Regions from separate parts of the Hymenobacter sp. HDW8 genome, predicted to be linked through region 2. Evidence: riboswitches for the same ligand, from Rfam matches in the RefSeq annotation. Region 2 holds a riboswitch; each other region holds the start of a gene.
The links. Region 2 has a riboswitch for S-adenosylmethionine ahead of G7064_RS13060 (RimK family alpha-L-glutamate ligase). Riboswitches for the same ligand answer to the same signal wherever they lie in the genome.

Region 1 (6,672 bases), 1.5 Mb from region 2:
TAACCCACGACATCGATAATTGCCTCAGCGCCTGGAAGAGCGAGGGCAAAGCGGCCCTGCATAAAGGGCAGTTGGCCTTATTCGGGCGCTTATTGTGGCGGCGGCTACGAGGGCAGGACGACTGGAATAACCTGGAAGAAGTGCAGGCCGAAACCGAGCGCTGGGGGCAAAATCCACGTTCTTTTTTCTTGGTAATCCAGAGCGAGCCGCCAACGGCATCCACAATGCAGACTACGATCTGACCACGCCACACTTCCAAAAACGCATTCAACGCCTAGCTCAGAACGGTGCTGAAATAGCCGTGCATGGTAGCCTCGGGACGTCTCAAAATGCCCCCCGGCTCCAACAAGAGAAGGGAAAGCTCCCCGTAACAGCACTAGGCAACCGTTTTCACTACCTCAGTTGGGAGCCGCACCAGTCGCCGCACACTGTAGCAGCGGCCGGGTTTGCTTACGATTCTACGCTAGGATTTGCGGAGCATTATGGCTTTCGACATTCTTACTGCTTACCGTTTTATCCCTTCAATTTCGAGGTGGGCAAAGCGTTTGAATTTCTGGAAATCCCGCTCCATGTGATGGATGCCACCTTACATCATCCTAACTATCTGCAACTGGCCCCGCACGAAATTCTGCCAGCTCTGGTGCCCATGTTTCAGGAAATTGAGCGCTTTGGCGGGGTATGCACCGTGCTTTGGCACAACGAGAATTTTGCCCCCAGAATCAAAAAAACGGGCCTCGGCAGTTCCAAGAACTAGTACACTACCTTCGCAGCCGCAACACAGCATTCGTAAATGGCGCAGATATCCTAGCCCATCTGAATCCTCCTACGGCGTCGGCATCAGCCTGACAATTAACTACAAATCAACTAATTAGTATACAGCACACTTGGGCATCGTTCAGCGGCAGGGACTGCGCAACACCATTATTGCCTACATCGGGTTAGGCCTCGGCTTTGTAAATACTGTGCTGGTGCTGCCCAACCTGCTGGCCGCCGACCAGATTGGGTTGACTCGGGTGCTGGTGTCATTAGCGACCATTTACGCGCAGCTGGCGGCCTTTGGGTTTGCAAGCACTGGCATTCGCTTTTTCCCCTATTTCCGCGATAAAGACACTGGCCACCAAGGGTTTCTGCCGATGCTGTTGGGCGTTCCGCTGCTGGGATTTGCCGTCATGACCATCATCTACGTACTGGGCAAACCCTTTCTGTTGGCTCAATATGAACGAGATGCGGCGCTGCTCAATCCGTATTACTTCTGGGGGCAATTCTGGCGCTGTTTACGCTGTTTTATTCCTTGCAGGATGCGTACCTGAAGGCGCTTTATCAAACGGCTTTTTCATCCTTTGTGCAGGATATTCTTCTGCGCGTGCTCACGGTGGTAGCGGCGCTTTTATTCTCGTTGGGGTATTTAACCTTTCATCAGTTTGTGCTGGCTTTTATTGGCAGCTATGGATTCGCTACGCTGCTGCTGGCGCTCTATGTGATGTACTTGGGTGAGTGGCACTTGCGGCCTTCCAAGGCGGCATTGAGGGTAGTGCCCGTGCGCGAAGTGCTCAGCTTCAGCGGGTTCGTGATTCTGTCCAGCTTGTCGGGCACCATCATTGGCTCCATCGATTCGCTGATGGTAGGTTCTAGTATAAGTTTGGCGGCTACGGGCGTGTATACCACCGCGTTTTTTATTAGCACCGCGCTTACTATTCCGGCTCGCTCGCTGAATAAGATTGCTTTTCCGCTGCTGGCGGAGTACTGGAAAGCGCAGGATATGCCGCGCATGGCCGACTTTTACCGCCGCACTACGCGGCTCAACACGGTGGTGGGGTGTTGGCTGGCGCTGGGCATTGGCTTGAATCTGGACTTCATTTACTCGCTGATGCGGCCCGAATTTGCGGCTGGCGCCACGTCCGTGTTGCTGCTGCTGGCCGGACGCCTTTTCGATAGTATAACGGGTGTCAACGGCTTGATTCTGGTCACCTCCCCCCGTTACCGCTTTGATTTGGTGTTCAATGTGTCGCTGGCCGTAGCTACGGTGCTACTCAATCTGCTCCTGATTCCGTTGTACGGCCTCACCGGCGCCGCGCTTGCCACCCTCCTGGCCATGACTGGCATCAACGTGGCGCGCACCTGGTTTGTGTGGCGCGCTTACGGTTTGCAGCCCTTCGATTTTCGGATTCCGCTGGTTTTAGCAGTTGCCGCAGTTGCTGGTTTAGCGGCATGGCTGGTGCCGATTACTCACTCGGTGTTCGTCACGATGCTCGTTCGCTCTACAGTGCTTACGGGTGTATATGGGGGGCTTTTGTTGCTGACACGGGCCGTACCAGAGGTCAGCAACCTGTGGCAGCAGGTGCGCCGACGGCTCCGTTTTTAACGCTCTAGGCTGTCTATCGACGTCTCTCTCATAGCAACGCTCTGCTGCGTGGCCCGCCAGATAAGCCAGGTTCCGCCAGCGAAAATGACGGCCGCTATGACTATCATTAAAAGTAGTGTCGAGCCACCGGGTAATAGGGCGATTGGGTCGTCTACATTCTGCCACTTCGGATTTTGCAAAGCCTTCCAAGCCACAGCATTATTAAGGAAATGCACCACGATGCACGCCGCCAATGAGTGCGTGCGGTAGTACAGCCAACCTAAAAAGAGCCCTAACAGAAACGCCGATACAACCTGGGCCGGATTCAAGTGGATAATCCCGAATAATAAACTGGACTGTATTATAGCTTTGCGGGGACTGTAGTTTTTGAGTAGCCCCGGCAGCAGCAAGCCCCGAAAGAGTAGCTCTTCCAGAATGGGAGCCGAGATGCAAATAACAAAAAATGATAGCCCAGGAAATGCACTTAGCTTCTGCATAGAATCGCTCATCCAGTTGGGCAGATGCAGGAACACAACCAACGTGCGCAGGGCCATCTGCGCGAACACCAGTAGCGGCAGCAATAGGTACACCAACGGAATTTCGCGCGACGCCAGCAGCCGAATTGGCTGACGGCGCACCGACGGAATTTTCCAGAGCAGAAATACGATGATCAGAGCCTTGGCCAAATCACTGGCTACCACAGTCACAATGATGGCTTGCGCGTGGGTTGTAAAGCGAAGGAAGGGAATGGACAGAAATCCTAAAACGAGTGCCAGTAGCATAAACCAGCCGAGCGCCCCCCAACTTTCCTTCACGGTTGGGTACGCAGCAGGTTGATTTATAGAAGCTTGAATTTCGGATTCGGGTAGCGTTTCGATCATCGGATAGCTATAGAAAAGATAGATGCTTAAAGCTACCTAAAACTGCTTCATTGCTGTGTTACTTTGCTTGAATCAGGTTTTAAAAATTCGGTATTGCTGTCGGAAGGCATCCGTTCATAAGGCATAAAAAAGCCCCCCGCTATGATGATGCGGGGGGCTTTTTTGGGGAGTGTAATTCGTTAAGCCTTCACTTGGGCTTGTTCCTGTGCTAGTCGCAGTTTGCTGTGCTTTTTACCATAGAGGTAATAAATCACTAATCCGGCCGCAAGCCACACAATGAGGCGCAACCAGGTATCCCAGGGGAGCGAAAACATCATTAGTAAGCAGGTCAGGATGCCCATAATGGGCACTAGCGGCACCCACGGCGTACGGAAAGCGCGGGGCGCATCGGGCTGCTGCTTGCGCATAATAAGTACGCCGAGGCATACCATCACGAAGGCCAGCAGCGTACCGATACTGGTCATTTCGCCTACTACCTGAATGGGCACCAAGCCTGCAAAAGCGCTGATTAGGCCGGCCAACAAGATGTTTGATTTGTAAGGCGTCTGGAAGCGAGGGTGAATTTCAGAGAAGATCTTGGGCAACAGGCCGTCGCGCGACATGGAGAAAAACACCCGCGACTGCCCCAGCAAATCCACCAGAATGACGGAGGTGTAGCCAATCAGAATAGCGATAATAATGGCCTGACTCAACCAAGCATACGGCGTTTTCTCGATGGCGATGGCTACCGGCGCGGCGCTATTTTTGAACTCCGTGTAGTTGGCCAGGCCCGTCATTACGTGCCCAAACAGCACGAACAGAATAGTACACACGACCAGCGAGCCGATGATGCCGATAGGCATATCACGCTGGGGTTTTTTGGCTTCCTGCGCCATTGTGGCCACAATATCAAAACCGATGAAGACGAAGAAGATAACGCCGGCTCCGCGCAGAATGCCGCTCAAGCCAAACTCGCCAAACGTGCCCGTATTGGCCGGGATATAGGGCTGATAGTTGGCCGGATCGATGTACTGCCAACCCAACGCAATAAACACCAGCACTACCGATACCTTCAGGGCCACAATAGTTGCGTTAACCCAGGCCGAGCCCTGCGTACCCCGAATCACGATGGCTGTGATGGCCAGCACGATCAGAATAGCGGGCAGATTGACGAACCCGTGCACCACCGAGCCATCGGCCAAAGTAGACGTCTCGAAGGGCGACATAACCAGCTGAGCGGGAATATGCAGGTCGTATTTGGCTAAAAACCGCGTCAGGTACTGCGACCAGCTGATGGCAACGGCGGCGGCGCCCACGGAATATTCGAGCACCAAATCCCAGCCAATAATCCAGGCAAACAACTCACCCAGCGTAGCGTAGGAATACGTATAGGCCGAGCCAGCGACGGGTACCATGGACGCAAACTCCGCGTAGCACAGGGCCGAAAAGGCACAGCCAACGGCTGCTACCAAAAATGAGAGCGTAACGGCTGGTCCGGTATGATTGGCGGCCGCAATGCCAGTAAGGGAAAAGAGTCCCGCTCCAATAATAACCCCTACCCCAATGGCAACAAGGTTGAAGGCACTCAGACTGCGCTTGAGGGTGTGGGTGCCGGTTTCGGCCGCCTCTTGTCGCAGTAATTCCAGTGATTTTTTGAGCATAAAATGTAGCACGAAGCCGCGCCTCGTGGTGGATAAAAAGAATGGAGATAAGAGAAAGAATATCCGCCTATAGAGCAGACAGACCACAAAGCTGACGCCGTTGCTACCGCTTCGGCAAATTGGGCAACTACCTGATCCACAGCCAAAGCAAAGGCTGAATCAGAGCAGAAATGCCCCCCAGCGGCTATTTACAGCTGCAGATTGGCAAAGCCAGGAAAATGAGAGAATGTTCGAACGCTCAACAACAGCAACAACCCATACCCAAACAAGCAGCCCAACTCAGCATGTGGAGCGGCAGGGTGGCGAAGGAAAATAGAGCAGGTTGCAGCTGAATGTTCACGGCAATTTGTTTTTATATAGCCAGTCGATACTTGCGCTGACCTCGGTTGGCACCGTTCCAGTTGTGCTGGGGGTTGCCGGCGTTTCATTGAGCCTTTCTCTCCACGCCTCGGTATAAAAACAATCCTTTGATCAGAAAGAATTGGGGTCGCAAAGGTAGACTGCCGGCATGCGTACTTGCAAATGGGGCTATTCTTTCTCATTTACCGTGTGGCTTAACCGGCGCTGGGGGGCAAAATAGTACCCTTCGGCTCAAGATGGCGCATGCGGTAGCAGTTCACAGCTGTTTCGCCGAGCTGCTCGATGAGGCGGTAGTTGGCCACCGCTCCCACCGCTGCTCCAATCACGGGCACCAGTTGGGCCAACTTCGCCAAGTCGATGTAGTCGCGGTACTCTTGCTGAAAGGTGCGCCAATCGAACTCATTTACATCGGTGGGCAGCGTGTGGCGGTACGTGTCCCAATTAGCAATGCGACGATACACCTCATTGCGGGTGTGCTGACTGGAAAAGGCTAACTGGAAGATGTGCAGTAGATACAGCCGCTCGGTATAATCACGCACGTCGTGGCCGTAGAGGGCGGCTACGTCGAAGAGCAGTTTAAGCTTGAGGCCCAGCAGCAGCGGAAAATCGGCCAGACCCAGCAAAAAGCCCCCCGCCCCCGTCACGGCGCCTTCGGCCGACGCGGTGTTGCGGTAGTAACGAATGCGGGTTCGCACCGCCGTTTCCCGTTCCGCCCACGGCGCTTCCAGCAGCGGCTGGCGCGTAGTGTGCATCGACCCAAACAACACCCCGCGCACCATTTGCCGAATAGCCGTGGTAATGGCCTCATGCACCCGCTCGGGCAGCAACGCATTCAACCGAATCTGTACCCGGCGCGTGAAGCGGTTCAGCAGCGTCGGCGACTTCTGCATGCGCTGTTGCCAGGCGCGGAGTTCAGTGAGGGCTTGTTGGTCGGGGGAGTTCATGTAAGTAGTTACGTAAAACTGATAAGTAGTTTTTACCTACGCTTCTCCACGTTACTTTAAGCCATAAATCCGCTCAATAATCTCCACCACTTTCACTCCTTCCCGAGCATTCGTTTCACATAAACCACCGCTTCTAACTGCCTCAACCACCTCTTCTATCGCCTGCACATGATTGGCGGCGCTGCCTTGGTAGAAGCCGTAGTGATTGGCGGGGTTGGTCGGCAGAAGCGGCGGGCATTCGTAGTCGCGGATGTGGCAGTGCTCCACTTTATCCATGTATTGCCCACCGATGCGCAGACTGCCGTGCTCGCCGATGACGGTGAGGCTGCTTTCGAGGTTGCGGTCCCAGACGGCGGTGCTGTAATGCAGAGTGCCAGTACCGCCGCGCACGAGGTCAAAAGTCACGAGGCCGCTGTCCTCAAACTCGGTGAGGTGCTGGTGGTTGAAGTCGTGGAAACGGGCTTGCAGATTAGTTACGTCGCCGAAAACCCAGTAGAGCAGATCGA
Region 2 (6,672 bases):
TCGAGCTTGCGGTCGAGCGGCTTGGCTGGATCGAGGATGATAATTTGCTGCTTGGCGCGGAAATGATTGCCGTTCACCAACACCAGACTTTGGTGGGCCAGCCACTCCGGCTGACTAAACTTATCCATCGCCCGCGGCTGATCTAAGCGGCGAAACTGAATCTTGTCGGTCAGCTCGGCCGTGGCGCCGGCTTGCAACATAGGACTGGCTCCGGCGGTGTCGTCGGCATCAGCGGTGGCGTGGTCGGCGTCTACGTAGCCCACGCTCAGCTCGGGCGCCAGGTGAGGCAGCAGCCGCGCGACCAGATCCTTGATTTTGCCACAGGGCGCGCCCAAAATGGCCATCTCGTGCCGCCCAAACTCACCGATGTTGGGGCGAGCCAGCGCGGCATGCTTGGTGCGGGGCTTGGGGGGCAAATCGGCGGCAGGATTATTCATCGACATGGTGGAAGTCTTTTTTGCCGCCGGACTTCTCGATCAGGCGGGTTTCGCTGATAACAATGTTGTGCGATAATGCTTTACACATATCATACACCGTCAGCGCCGCCACCGAAGCGCCCATAAGGGCCTCCATTTCTACGCCGGTTTTGCCCGTTACGGTGGCTGTGCATTCAATGACGATAGCATCGGGCGCGGCTACTTCAATGCGCACTTGGCAGTCGTCGAGGCCCAGCGGATGGCAAAGCGGGATGAGGTCGGCGGTTTTTTTGGCGGCCATTACGCCGGCCAGAATGGCGGTCTGAAATACTGGCCCTTTCTTCGTTGGCAAATCGCCGGCCTGCACCAATTGGAGGATTTCGGATCCCAACACGACACGACTACGAGCACGCGCCACACGGCGAGTCGCAATTTTGCCCCCCACGTCAACCATCGACGGTTGGCCAGCAGCATTGAGGTGAGTAAGCGAGCGGGATTCAGACATAAGTAAAGAAGATGTATATTCTTAAATGACCGTCATGCAGAGGCGGAGCCGAAGCATCTCGCGTGCTGATGTTGCAACGGTAGCCCAACTAAACACGCAAGATGCTTCGCTTTTACTCTGCATGACCGCCTATTTTAACTAAGTTGAGGAGCTGCCCGCCACACGCTAAAACTATAACAGCTTACGTGGCAAACAGGGCCGAGTAAAGCAAATTTACGTTACGCAGCCATGAAGGCGCGCCTGTGCCTTCCGCCCACCTATTTTCCATCTCTATGATTTCCGTCGCTGAAGCTGAACGCCTGGTTCTTGCCACCGCCCGCCCGCTACCCACCGAAACGGTGCCCTTGCTGGTTGCCACGGGGCGCGTGCTTCGTCAGGACCTCACCGCTGACCGCGACTTTCCGCCTTTCAACCGCGTAGCCATGGATGGTATTGCGCTGACTTACGCGGCAATAGCTGGGGGGCAAATTGAGTTTCCCATCGAGAGTATTCAATTCGCCGGCGCTCCGCCGCAGCCACTACAGAATCCGCAAGCTGCCGTCGAAATCATGACCGGTGCCGTGCTGCCTCCCGGCGCCGATACGGTAGTGCGGTACGAAGATGTGACGTTTCAAGTAATTGAAGAGCAGCGTATTGCTACCGTTCAAGTCTTGCCTGAGCGTGCGGGCCACAACGTACACGCCCGCGCCGCCGACCGCCGCCAGGGCGACTTATTACTGCCCGCAGGCACACGCCTCGGGCCAGCCGAAATAGCCGTAGCGGCTACCATCGGCGCGCCTACGCTCTCCGTCACGCGGGCGGCTCGCCTAGCTATCGTCAGCACCGGCGACGAGCTGGTGAACGTTGCTGAGCAGCCATTGCCCCACCAGATTCGCCGCTCCAACGCGGCCATGCTGCAAGCTGCTGCTCACGCTACTGGTGCAACGACCGAGGCGTTTCATTTCATCGACGACCAGGATGTTCTACGCCAAGGCTTGCCCCAGCTGCTCAGCGACTTCGATGCCGTAGTGCTCAGCGGTGGCGTCTCGAAAGGCCAGGCCGATTTTTTGCCGAGCGTGCTGCGCGAGCTGGGCGTGGAGCAGATTTTTCACGAAGTAGAGCAACGGCCGGGCAAGCCCTTTTGGTTTGGACAGCAGCCCGGCGGTGCCGTGGTATTTGCTTTGCCCGGCAACCCTGTGTCCACCTTTGTGAATTATTACCGCTACGTGCAGCCCTGGCTGCGCGCCTGCCAGTCGCCGGAAATGCCCCCCACGCCCACTGCCTTCGCCGTGCTGGCTGCTGATGTCAGCTTCCGGCCGCGCCTCACGCACTTTCTGCCTGTGCGCCTCGAAATGGCGCCCGACGGCCGCCTGCTGGCCCATCCGCAACGAGCCGGCGGCTCCGGCGACTTAGCCAGCCTGCTCCACTGCGACGGTTTCCTAGAATTGCCCCCGACCAAACCGAATTTCCCGCTGACGAAGCGTGGCCACTCCTACGGTTTCGGAATTGAAGAAGCTACTCAAGACCAAGTAGAACAGAGTAAAAAGGCGGTCATGCCGAGCAGAGCGAAGCATTTCGCGTGCTGACACAGGAGTACTACTCCCACTAAACACGCGAGATGCTTCGCTCTGCTCGGCATGACCGCCTAATAAATAGGTAATCAGCTTAGCGTGGTGGCCTCAATTAAGCCAATACGCTAATCACCGATTCTGAGAAACGCTCCATTTCCTCCAGTTGCGGGCTGCACTGCAACAGGAAGAAATCCACACCCACAGCTTCGTAGGCGCCGATGCGGTCCTGAATTTGGGCAGGCGTGCCGGTGAGGCCGGTGCGCAAGCCACGGTTCGATACCGAGTAATCATGCAGCGACACCTGCTGTTCCAGTTGCGTGCCGGCCAACCACTGCTGGTAGTTGCCGTAGCCCGCGGCGGAGGCTTGCACATTGGTAATGCGGTCTAGCTCGCGCTTCACGTCCTGCTCATTATCGCGCACGATGCTGTAGCCGGCCACGCCAAACTTCATGGGGGGCAAATTCTTCTGCTCCCGACGCCGACGCATATCAGCAATGCGCTGCCCGATTTGCTCCGGTGAGTCGCCGTGCATCACGTAGCCATCGCACTGCGAGGAAATAAGGTCCTTGGCAGCTTCCGATTCGCCACCGGCGTATAGGAAAGGCTTCTTGGCTGGCTTGGGCTGCAACACATTGTCCGTCAGTTGGTAATATTTGCCTTCGTAAGAGAAATGATCTTTCTCCCACACGTTGGTTACCACATCTAGCCACTCCTTGGTGCGGGCGTAGCGGTCGTCGTGCTGCTCGAAGTGCAAGCCGTACTTGGTCGCCTCATCGCGCCACCACGACGATACCACGTTCAGCGACAAGCGGCCCGGCGCAATCAGATCGATGTTGGCAGCCTGCTTAGCCAGCAAAGCCGGATTGTGGAAAGTCGGCCGCACCGCCACCATAATTTCCAACTCTTTGGTCACCGCGGCCAAGGCTGCGGCCGTGCTCCACGCCTCTAGGGCTGGCTCTTCCTGACCTTTGATATCGTTCAGATACAACTCCGCAATGAGCGTGAGGCTGTAGCCCCAGTCTTCGCTGCGCTGGGCCAATTGTTTTACGTAGTCCCACGACGTAGGCATTTGCTCATCAGGAACGTTGCGGAGCCAACCGCCAAAAATGGGAAGCCAATACCCGAATTTCATATCGTAAGAGCGTTTGCGGTGGTTAATTCGAGTTGTTGCTCCAGGTAATCCACGAAGCGGGCGTAGGGGTCAAAACCAACCACGTTCACGGCGTCAGCCACGAAGTTGGACAGGGCGTTGACGTCATAAAACAGCGCCTCACCAGTACGGTCATCGATCAGGTACTCAATACCGCCCACGTCAATTTTAGCGGCAGCTACGATGCGCTCCACGGCCTCAATTATCTCATCGGGCGGCGTTGTAGCTTCTACCTGAATGCCTTTCTTAGGCGCTTCCGTCAGACAGAAGTCGCCGGCTGTGGGCTCGTCCGGAATCTGGCAGATTTCGGCGGGGCAGAGGTTAAAGCTTTCGCCAGTAGTGAACACCTTCATGGCGTACAAAAACTTGCCATCCAGCGTCTCCACGCGGGTAATATGCCCCCCACGCGGCGTCACGTACTCCTGCACCAGCGCCGTCTGGTCGATGCCCAAGTCAATTTGATTGGCGTCCACGGCCGCTTGCAGGCCTTCTGGTGTATCAAAGCGGATGATGCCCGCGCCACTGCCACCAATGTTTACTTTCACTACAATCGGGAAGCGCAGCTGCTTGGCCGCGTCTACGGCCCGCGAGGCGTGATTGATTACAAACGACTTGGGGTAGTTCAGGCCCAACGACTCGAACAGCGAGAGTTGGCGGGCTTTGTTCGTCTCAATAGCCGTAGCCGCCGAGCCGTTGATAATACGCACGCCGAGCCGCTCCAAGTGCGTAGCGAAACCAGCGGTGTGAAAAATACCCTGACCGTGTCCGCGCAGGTAGGCCGAAGAACTCATCCGATTTACCACCAGACTATAGCGGCTTTCCTTTTCGGAGGGGTCAAACAGATGATGAGCGGCGTCAATCTTTTCGTAGGGCAAACCCCGGCGGTCCAGTTCCGCAAACAGCGGCTTAAACCATTCGGGGTGCTCATAATAAATGCCAATAGGCTTCTGTAAATCAGACATGTTAGGTGGTATAGTATGAAAGTGAAAGCACTGGAAATCGGCGCGTTACCAACGGAAGCAAAAGCTGGGGGGCTTTTTTCTGCTTGGACCAAGCCGAATAAGTTGGGGCGCCGTGGGGCCACAGCTGGCACGAGTTGCGTTAGCCAGTTAGGGTGCTCGGGGAGGGCAGCCACCGGGTGAAGCCACGAAAGCAGAAAACACCAACCAGCCGCTGAAAACGCGTCAGGCTAGGTTACGGGCAGGAATGAGAAGAGGGGGGAAATCAACAACAACCTTGTCCTACCGAGCCCATACAACAGCAGGCCAGCGCAGACTGCGCGCGACAAAGCTGTTGCGTAGCAACGAGGGATAGAGAGAAAGCGGAGGTGTTGAAAAGATCCACGGTAACTTGTTTTTATATGGTCAGGACTTGGCACCGTTCCACGGGGAGTGGGGGTTGCCGGCGCTTCACGGAGCCTGTCTCTCTGCGCCTCTGTATAAAAACAATCCTTTGATGGGAAAGAATTGGTAGTGCAAATGTACCAACTGGTTATTTAATATTCCAAATCTGGGGTGTGCACTATTGAAAAGCGAAGTGTTGCGCTGCTACGAAAGCAGCCACGTTCGCAAGCGGGTAAGCAAGCTGCCAGATGAATCGGAGGCCAGTTGAGCCGCGTCTGGCTCATCATCGGGTACGGCTGTCATCAGAGCACTGTGGTCGGTTAGAACCTGCTGCGCGGCCTCCAAATCCTGCTGGCGCACGTGTAGCCGTACTCCGCCCGAAATAGGCCCGTACGGCCGATTCTCGTTGCTTATGAAGCAGGCAATACCAGCCGCTTCCAGCTGGTTCTTGGCCAGGTGCGCTGATATGGAGTTGGCAAACGATTCTAGCAGGACAACTGTGCCGTCGGTTGGCTCGATGAACATAGGGTATGGATTTCAGCTAAAACACGAGAAGCACCCCATTAGGTGCTTCTCGTGGTAAAAAGTATACGCAGGCTTCACTACCGAAGCGGCTTGCTGACTTATTTGAACAAGTCCAAAGCTTTAATAAACGTTTGGGACACCCCCCAGGCGAGCGGCACACCGACATATAGCCATGCTAACGCTGTTTTTAAACCCGAGGATGGTGCATTATGGGCCTCTGGAATGGTGGGATTTATTCTATTTTCCATGTGTAAAGATGTTTATGATTGAGTACTTAGACCAGCGCGCACTAAGCAGCTACTTTCTTAGGAGTAACTTCTTTGTAGTGGTATTTCTCGTTCACAGCCGTCACGAGCATGTTGGCAATCAGGCCAACTACCAGTACGCCGGCCATCACATAAAACACCGTCTGGTATGCCTCCGCACCGGTCAGGCCTTTGTCTTTCTGGCTTTGGTGTAAGTAGTTCACAATCAGAGGCCCCAGGATACCAGCCGTAGACCAAGCCGTGAGCAGGCGCCCATGAATAGCGCCTACTTGCATGGTGCCGAACAAGTCGCGCAAGTAAGCCGGAACGGTAGCAAATCCGCCTCCATACATGCTCAGAATCACGCAGCACACGATGACGAACAACGCCAACGAGTGGTTGGCTGCCAGCGTGGGCACCAAGGCGTAGAGCGCAATGCCTAAGCCAAAGTAAATCATGTAGGTAGGCTTGCGCCCCATCTTATCCGAGGCCGACGACCAAAAAAAGCGCCCCAGCAAATTGAATAAGCTCAGCAGGCCCACAAATCCAGCCGCCGCGGCCGCCGTTACGCCCAGGCCTGTCCCCATAGAGGTATCAGAAAAAGTTTCCTGAATAAGCGGAGAGGCTGTTTCGAGAACGCCAATACCCGCTGTCACATTGGTGAGCAATACCACCCATAAGAGCCAAAACTGTGGGGTTTTGATAGCGGTATCGGCATCCACATTGGCCGTCGTAATAAGGGTTGACTGTTGGGTGTTGGGCACGTAGCCTTCCGGTTTCCAGCCTTCGGCGGGTACCCGAATGGTGAATACCCCAAACATCATGAATATCAGGTAAATAGCACCCATTGTGAGCATGGTAGGCGCAACGCCCATAGGAGCCGAATCTTTGAAATAAGCCATCAGGGCCACGGCCAGCGGCGAGCCAATCATGGCGCC
Region 3 (6,672 bases), 830 kb from region 2:
CTGGCTCAGCAACGCAGTAAAAGCACGGCTACGCGCAAAGCCCCCGCCCGGAAAAGCACCACCAAGTCGAAAGCACAATTGGAGCGTGAGCGCCTAGCTAACCTGCGCCGGATTCGGGAAGCCAGCCGCATTCTGAGTCAGACGCAGAAGCAGAAGGAAGCTTCTCTGGGCCAGCTGAACGCACTCAAAGAAAAGCTGGACGTACAGAAGGGCGTTATCCGCAATATTTCCTCGGAGCTGAAATACATCGAGTCGGATGTGCGGCAGACGGAAACCCAGGTGCAGCAAACGCAGCAAAGCCTGGAGCAGTTGAAGAGCGAATATGCCCGGCTAATTTATGCATCCTCCAAAACGGCGAATAGCTACAACCGCCTCATGTTTTTGTTTGCGGCCGAGTCGTTCAATCAGCTCATGCTGCGCATGCGCTATGTTCGACAATACTCGGAGGTGCGGAAGACTCAAGCGGCTCAGATTACGAGCGTGCAGCAGCGCCTCAATCGCCAACTCACGGGCCTGACGGAGAAGAAGCAGGAAAAGAGCAGCTTACTTACTACGCAGTTGGCGGAGAATCGTAACCTCAGTACTCTGAAGGTGCAACAGGACCAAGTGGTTACGAAGCTAAGTCGCCAAGAGGAAAACCTGCGCCAAGAGCTAGCCAATCGTCAGGAAGCCGTCAGAAAGCTCGATAATCTGATTGCGCAACGCGTGCGCGAAGAAATAGCCCGCGCCGCCCGGGTAGCGGCGGCCAAAGCAGCCGCCAAAGCGGCAGCCGAGCGTGCCGCCGCCGGTAGCAGCAGCCCCGGTAGCACAGCTCGTACGAGCCCGGCAGCCGAAGCCGCCGCTACCCGTGTCGACCGCATTACGCTCACGCCTGAGATTGCCAGCATTTCCTCTTCATTTGCCGAGAACAGGGGGCGCATGCTGTGGCCTGTAGCACGCGGATTTATTTCTCAACACTTCGGGCGCCACGCGCATCCAGTGCTCAAAAACGTAATTGTGGAGAATCGTGGCGTCGATATTCAGACGAGCGCCGGAGAGGCAGTGCGCGCTGTTTCGGCTGGTAAAGTGCTTACTGTTACTAGTATAGCAGGGATGAATAACATCGTAATGGTGCAGCACGGCGAATACTTCACGGTGTACGCCAAGCTACGTAGCGTAACGGTAAGTGAGGGTGACCAAGTGCAGGCCAAGCAGTCAATTGGTACCGTGTACACCAATTCGGAGGGCACTTCGGAGCTACAGTTTCAGGTGTGGCGCAACAGCTCCAACCTGAACCCCGAAAGCTGGCTGGGACAGAAATAGAACCGGGAAGCGGTTGATTAGCTGCTGGCTCAGCCGCCGTGTGTTGGTATTTTTGCCCCCCAGTAGCTAGTAAATGCCCCAGGCGCATTACTGCACAACCGTCTGCACGTAGAAGCGCTCGAGTAAGTGAGTGATTTGGGCGGTTTCGATCAGAAAGCCATCGTGGCCGTAACCAGAATCCATTTCGGCATAAATAGCACCAGGTATGTAGCGGGCTAGAAGCTGCTGCTCCGTGAGCGGAAACAACACATCTGATGTAATGCCGATGACCAGCGTACGAGCCCGTATTCGGCCCAGCGCGGCAGCCACCCCTCCGCGACTGCGGCCCACATTGTGCGAGTCCATGGCTCTGGACAGCGCCACGTAGGTATAGGCATTGAAGCGCGCCACCAGCTTGTCGCCTTGATACTGTTGATAGGAACTGGCCCGAAAATCAGTGATTTTATCTTCATCGGGCTCGTGCTGCGTATTTCCGTAGGCCTCGTAGCTGCGGTAGCTAAGAAGGGCCACAGCACGGGCCGCTTTTAAGCCAAATTGCCCCCCAGTCGGTGTGGCCGAGAAATACGTGGGATCGGCGAAAATGGCCAGGCGCTGCGCCTCATTGAAAGCAATACCCCAGGGCGAGTGCTGCGCATTGGTAGCCAGCACAACCAAATGCTCAAACACGGTGGGTTGCTGAATAGCCCACTCTAAAGCCTGCTGCCCACCTAATGAACCGCCAATCAGCGTGTGAATCTGACCTATGCCCAGATGCTGGCGCAACGCTTCGTGCGCCGCTACCATATCGCGCACTGTAAGCAGTGGAAAAGTATGGTATGGTGGTTCCCCAGACTCGGTTGGTGTGAGCGGGCCGGTGGATCCGTAACAAGAGCCCACGATGTTAGCGCATACAATGAAGTGATTTGCCGGATCGAAGTGGCAATTATGACCAAATAAACCCGGCCACCAGCTAAGGACATCGGCGTTGGCCGTAAGGGCATGACACGCCCATACCACATTGTCGCGGGCGGCATTGAGCGTACCGTAGGTCTGGTAGGCTATCTGCACCCGAAGCAAAGTCGCACCACTTTCGAGCTGAAGTGGCGCTGGAAGAATAAAGGTCTGATAATCAGTCATGCGACGCTAGCGAATTCCGAGCCTGGAGGGAATCATTGAGGCTGCTACTACAGCAGTTAGACTCGTGACAAATAGTAAAGCGGATTTTCAATAGCTCCCAAATCGAGTGAGGCTGCCCCAATAAGTAGGCTGATTCGGGAGCTATTGAAGGATGGGCAAGGCGGTATCTTTCTTCCATTTCTGCCTTGTCACCCCGCCAAACCGTAGGACTTGTAAATGGAGCATTAGCCGCTGCAACGGCCTTACTCAGTGCCTTCTGCTTGCAGCAGCTAGACTTCCAGTACTACGGGATGCTCGATGGCTGGCTCCGGGATTGCCTCACCTTCAGTTTGCTGACCCTGGGGGGCTTTTTCCGCTACCGCGTCGAAGGCGTTTTGCAAGTCAGCTTTGATGTCTTCGATATGCTCCAGTCCAAGCGAAATGCGCAGTAAGGTGGGCGTCACGCCGGCTGCTACTTGCTCCTGATCAGAAAGCTGCTGGTGAGTAGTAGCGGCAGGCTGAATAATCAACGTTTTCGCATCGCCCACATTAGCTAAATGGCTCACCAGCTTTAGGTTGTCGATGAAGTGCGTGGCCGTATCCTTGGTGCCTTTGATGCTGAAAGTCAGAACGCCACCCGCGCCGCGCTTCAGATATTTCTGGGCTAGAGCGTTATAGCGGCTGCTTTTCAAACCCGGATAGTTCACGGCTTCTACCTGCGGATGCTGCTCTAGCCATTCGGCCAGCTTTTGCGCATTTTCCACCGTCCGATCTACGCGCAACGACAGGGTTTCAAGGCCTTGTAGTAGCAGGAAAGAGTTGAAAGGACTGATGGCCGGACCAAAATCGCGCAGGCCTTCTACCCGCGCCCGAATGATAAAGGCGATGTTGCCAAATGGGCCGCCTTTGCCGAATACATCATTGAAAACTAGGCCGTGATAGCCTTCCGAGGGCTCCGTAAACTGCGGAAACTTGCCATTACCGAAGTCATACTTACCGCCGTCGATAATCACGCCGCCTATGCTGGTGCCGTGGCCGCCAATCCATTTCGTGGCCGATTCTACCACGATGTGCGCGCCGTGCTCCAGGGGGCGAAACAGGTAGCCGCCTGCGCCAAAAGTGTTATCTACAATAAGCGGCAGATCGTGTTTGTCAGCAATGGCCGCAATACGCTCAAAATCGGGAATACTGAAGCTGGGATTGCCAATCGTTTCGAGATACAGCGCCTTGGTCTTGTCGTCAATCAGGGCCTCGAAGCTTTCAGGCGTGTCGCCATCAGCAAAGCGGGCTTCGATACCTAAGCGCTTGAAAGCGACCTTAAATTGGTTATAAGTGCCACCGTACAGGTGCTGGGTACTTACAAAGTTGTCACCGGTCTGCAAAATGTTGTTCAGAGCCAGAAACTGGGCTGCTTGCCCCGAGCTGGTTGCTAAGGCGGCCACACCACCTTCTAGCGCCGCTACGCGTTGCTCAAACACATCGGTGGTAGGGTTCATAAGGCGCGTATAAATATTGCCGAACTCCTTGAGGGCAAACAAATTGGCACCATGCTCCGCGTTTTTAAACACGTAAGAAGTAGTCTGGTGGATAGGAACGGCGCGCGAACCAGTAGTAGGGTCAGGTTGCTGACCAGCGTGCAATTGCAGGGTTTCGAAGTGCAGGTTTTGTGTGGACATCTTAGTGCTGATTAGAGTTAGATTAAATTAGGAAGAGATGACAGAGCGCAGATAATCAGGCATATGGGCCCGCAGGAAGGCGGAGCGCTGAACGTGATCCACAGCCGAAGCTGGACTAAGACCTGACGGGGTAGGTAGAATACCCACGGCGCGACACGGTCTTTAGGAATGATGGAAAGGGGAGGGGCGCTAAACCGGAAACTGGATTAGCAGCAGCACGCGCAACAACAGCACATTCGCGTAGCCTCACAACTGCCAATGGCAGGAGCCAAAACGCGGAAACCCGCCAGCCAACCAATGCGCAACGATGCGACCGGGGCAGACGGGTGAAGCAAAATGGAAAAAGCAGTGTTTTTCATGGCACTCAGCTTATATCTCCCGCGGGCAACATAGCCGAACGGGCAGGAATTGGCACCTTTCAAAACAATGAAGGTTGCCAGCGGGTCAGGGAGCCTGTTCTCTCGCCGCTTCTGTATAAAATCTGAAAAACTGTCTCGTCGATAACGAGAAGTACCGGACTGGTAACTGCAAATGTACAGTTCGAAATGAGAACGCCAAATGCACAGCAATATTTTTTACTCCGTGCTAACTCGCTGGCTAACAAATAAAAAAGCCCCCAGCAAGTTGCTGGGGGGCTTTTTTATTTGTTAGCTTTAGCTCAGGGTGTGCTTACGCTTGGGGTAAGGTCAACACCTGACCTACTTCGATATGATCGGGGTTTGAACCGATGGTTGACTTGTTAGCGTCATAAATCTGATGCCACTTAGCGGCATCACCGTAGTGCTTCTTCGCAATTTTAGAAAGCGAATCGCCGCTAACTACTGTGTATTGCGTGCCTTGGGCAGCAGTAGGAGCAGCGGGCTGGTTGGCGTTGCCAAAGAAGTCTGTATTAGCCTTCTGGTTGGGATTGGCAGCCGGCTGAGCAGGCTTTTCGTCGCCTTTATTGGTTAAGAAATCGAACATTCCCATAGTCGTGGTTGATTAAGGAGAAAGGAAGGCGCATGTGCTTGATAGCTATGCTGTCACGTCGTCTTACGCCCCTAGTGCAAATAAGTTGCAGCCGTCAAAAAAGCTCCACAGTAGTTAACTCTTTCCGGTGCGACGCGTAAGAAGCGCAACATTGCTTTGCTGGAATATAGTACCAGCTGAAGTTGCTCCTTTCCATTTTTAGTTAACCCTAAGATCACTCCCTATGAAAACCATTGCACTTCCTTTCCGCTACCTAGCTAGCCTCATCATGCTGCTGTCGCTGTTCACGGCTGCTTGTAGCCAGAAAGACAAAGTTGGCGAAACCAATATGCTATATGGCACGGAAAGCAAAGTCTGGAAAACGGACAAAGAAACCACTGCCAGCGGCGACAAGGTGGCCCAAACTGATGCTGATAAGGATACCGAACTGCGTTTCTACGCCAACGGTAACTTTAACATGACGTCGCCCCAGCAATCGTTGCAAGGTAAGTACACCTTCGACCAGCCTGGCAAAAAAATCACCCTTACCCCCGACGGTGGCACCACATCCATGACTTTCGACGTGGTGAACTTGACGGATGATAAAATCACGTTGCGCGGCGTAAACGGCGAGCAAATGATGCTTGAGTCTGAATAATTGAATTCGCTTTATTACAAAAAAGCCCCCCAGCAATACACTGGGGGGCTTTTTTGTGCTCTATGAGTTCATGATTTCCTGCACCCGGTTTCGGCCGAAGACCCGGGCTATCCAGCGGGGCAGGAAAATGGCCCCCAGCACCAGATAGAGATAATAGGTAACAATACGATACAGCAGGACCACAAAATTGGTCATCGTAGGTGTGCCGATAAACTTGCCGAAAAAAGTAGGGAAAGCACCTTCCGCAATACCTGCTCCGCCCGGTGTAATGGCTACCAGCAGCACAACCTTATAGATGAGGTTGCGGCTGAAAATCAGCCCAAATTCTCCCCAGCTTAAGTCAACAAAGGCGGCAATAATACAGCCGATTACCAAGTAGCGAGCCGTCCAAACGAAGGCAGTGGAAAGGGCCGCTTCTACCCAGTACCGAATGGCGTTGCCGCGGAGCTGCGCTGAGGCCCATACCATCTCGTTGCCATGTTGATACGCTTTGGCCCGCCAACGCCGCAAGCCCTTCAGGGAGAACAAACGTATCAATAACCGCTTCACTGACTGCGGATTAATGAAAAGTGCATACAGCATGACCGCCGAGTACAGCGTAACCAGCAGATAGCTAATTACAAAGGCTATTTGCAGCGTAGTTACAAAGCCTCCTTGAAGCGCCTCGTGTGGGTACAAAGCATTGCCTGCCAGCCACACTACCAGCGGCACCGTTACAACATAATACACGTTGTCGAGCAGCGCCGTAACCATTACGTATGCAAGCGATTTGCCCAGCGAAATACCTTCTTTGTTCAGCAGAAACGGCGCTACGGAAGTGCCTCCTACGGCAGAGGGGAGCACGCAAGAGGCAAATTCCCAGATCATAATCACATCTAGGCTCTGGCGCCAACTTAGTACCTTCTCCGAGATATGCCGAATGCGGTAAATGTAGCCCCAGTCGCGGGCCACCAGTACGGCTACCATCACCAAGAGCCAGTGTAGCTTGGCATT

Region 1: linked by a shared signal. The riboswitch ahead of G7064_RS19660 (amino acid permease) and the one ahead of G7064_RS13060 (RimK family alpha-L-glutamate ligase) in region 2 are both predicted to bind S-adenosylmethionine.
Region 3: linked by a shared signal. The riboswitch ahead of G7064_RS09370 (O-acetylhomoserine aminocarboxypropyltransferase/cysteine synthase family protein) and the one ahead of G7064_RS13060 (RimK family alpha-L-glutamate ligase) in region 2 are both predicted to bind S-adenosylmethionine.

Annotation. Positions count from the first base shown of each region.
Region 1 covers NZ_CP049907.1:4,616,207-4,622,878, reverse strand. The annotation lists gene G7064_RS19685 (DUF7033 domain-containing protein) at 1-242, shown strand, start outside; gene G7064_RS19680 (hypothetical protein) at 302-754, shown strand; gene G7064_RS19675 (hypothetical protein) at 885-1,310, shown strand; gene G7064_RS19670 (lipopolysaccharide biosynthesis protein) at 1,292-2,362, shown strand; gene G7064_RS19665 (CPBP family intramembrane glutamic endopeptidase) at 2,359-3,222, opposite strand; gene G7064_RS19660 (amino acid permease) at 3,402-4,862, opposite strand; SAM riboswitch class I at 5,212-5,322, opposite strand; gene G7064_RS19655 (EcsC family protein) at 5,417-6,166, opposite strand; gene G7064_RS19650 (Gfo/Idh/MocA family protein) at 6,218-6,672, opposite strand, start outside.
Region 2 covers NZ_CP049907.1:3,073,546-3,080,217, forward strand. The annotation lists gene G7064_RS13040 (NTP transferase domain-containing protein) at 1-437, opposite strand, end outside; gene moaC (cyclic pyranopterin monophosphate synthase MoaC) at 430-921, opposite strand; gene G7064_RS13050 (molybdopterin molybdotransferase MoeA) at 1,194-2,486, shown strand; gene G7064_RS13055 (LLM class flavin-dependent oxidoreductase) at 2,584-3,603, opposite strand; gene G7064_RS13060 (RimK family alpha-L-glutamate ligase) at 3,600-4,583, opposite strand; SAM riboswitch class I at 4,975-5,066, opposite strand; gene G7064_RS13065 (DUF2007 domain-containing protein) at 5,169-5,489, opposite strand; gene G7064_RS13070 (OFA family MFS transporter) at 5,779-6,672, opposite strand, start outside.
Region 3 covers NZ_CP049907.1:2,241,360-2,248,031, reverse strand. The annotation lists gene G7064_RS09380 (murein hydrolase activator EnvC family protein) at 1-1,302, shown strand, start outside; gene metX (homoserine O-acetyltransferase family protein) at 1,390-2,418, opposite strand; gene G7064_RS09370 (O-acetylhomoserine aminocarboxypropyltransferase/cysteine synthase family protein) at 2,688-4,073, opposite strand; SAM riboswitch class I at 4,440-4,554, opposite strand; gene G7064_RS09365 (LysM peptidoglycan-binding domain-containing protein) at 4,743-5,036, opposite strand; gene G7064_RS09360 (hypothetical protein) at 5,266-5,679, shown strand; gene G7064_RS09355 (lysylphosphatidylglycerol synthase transmembrane domain-containing protein) at 5,740-6,672, opposite strand, start outside.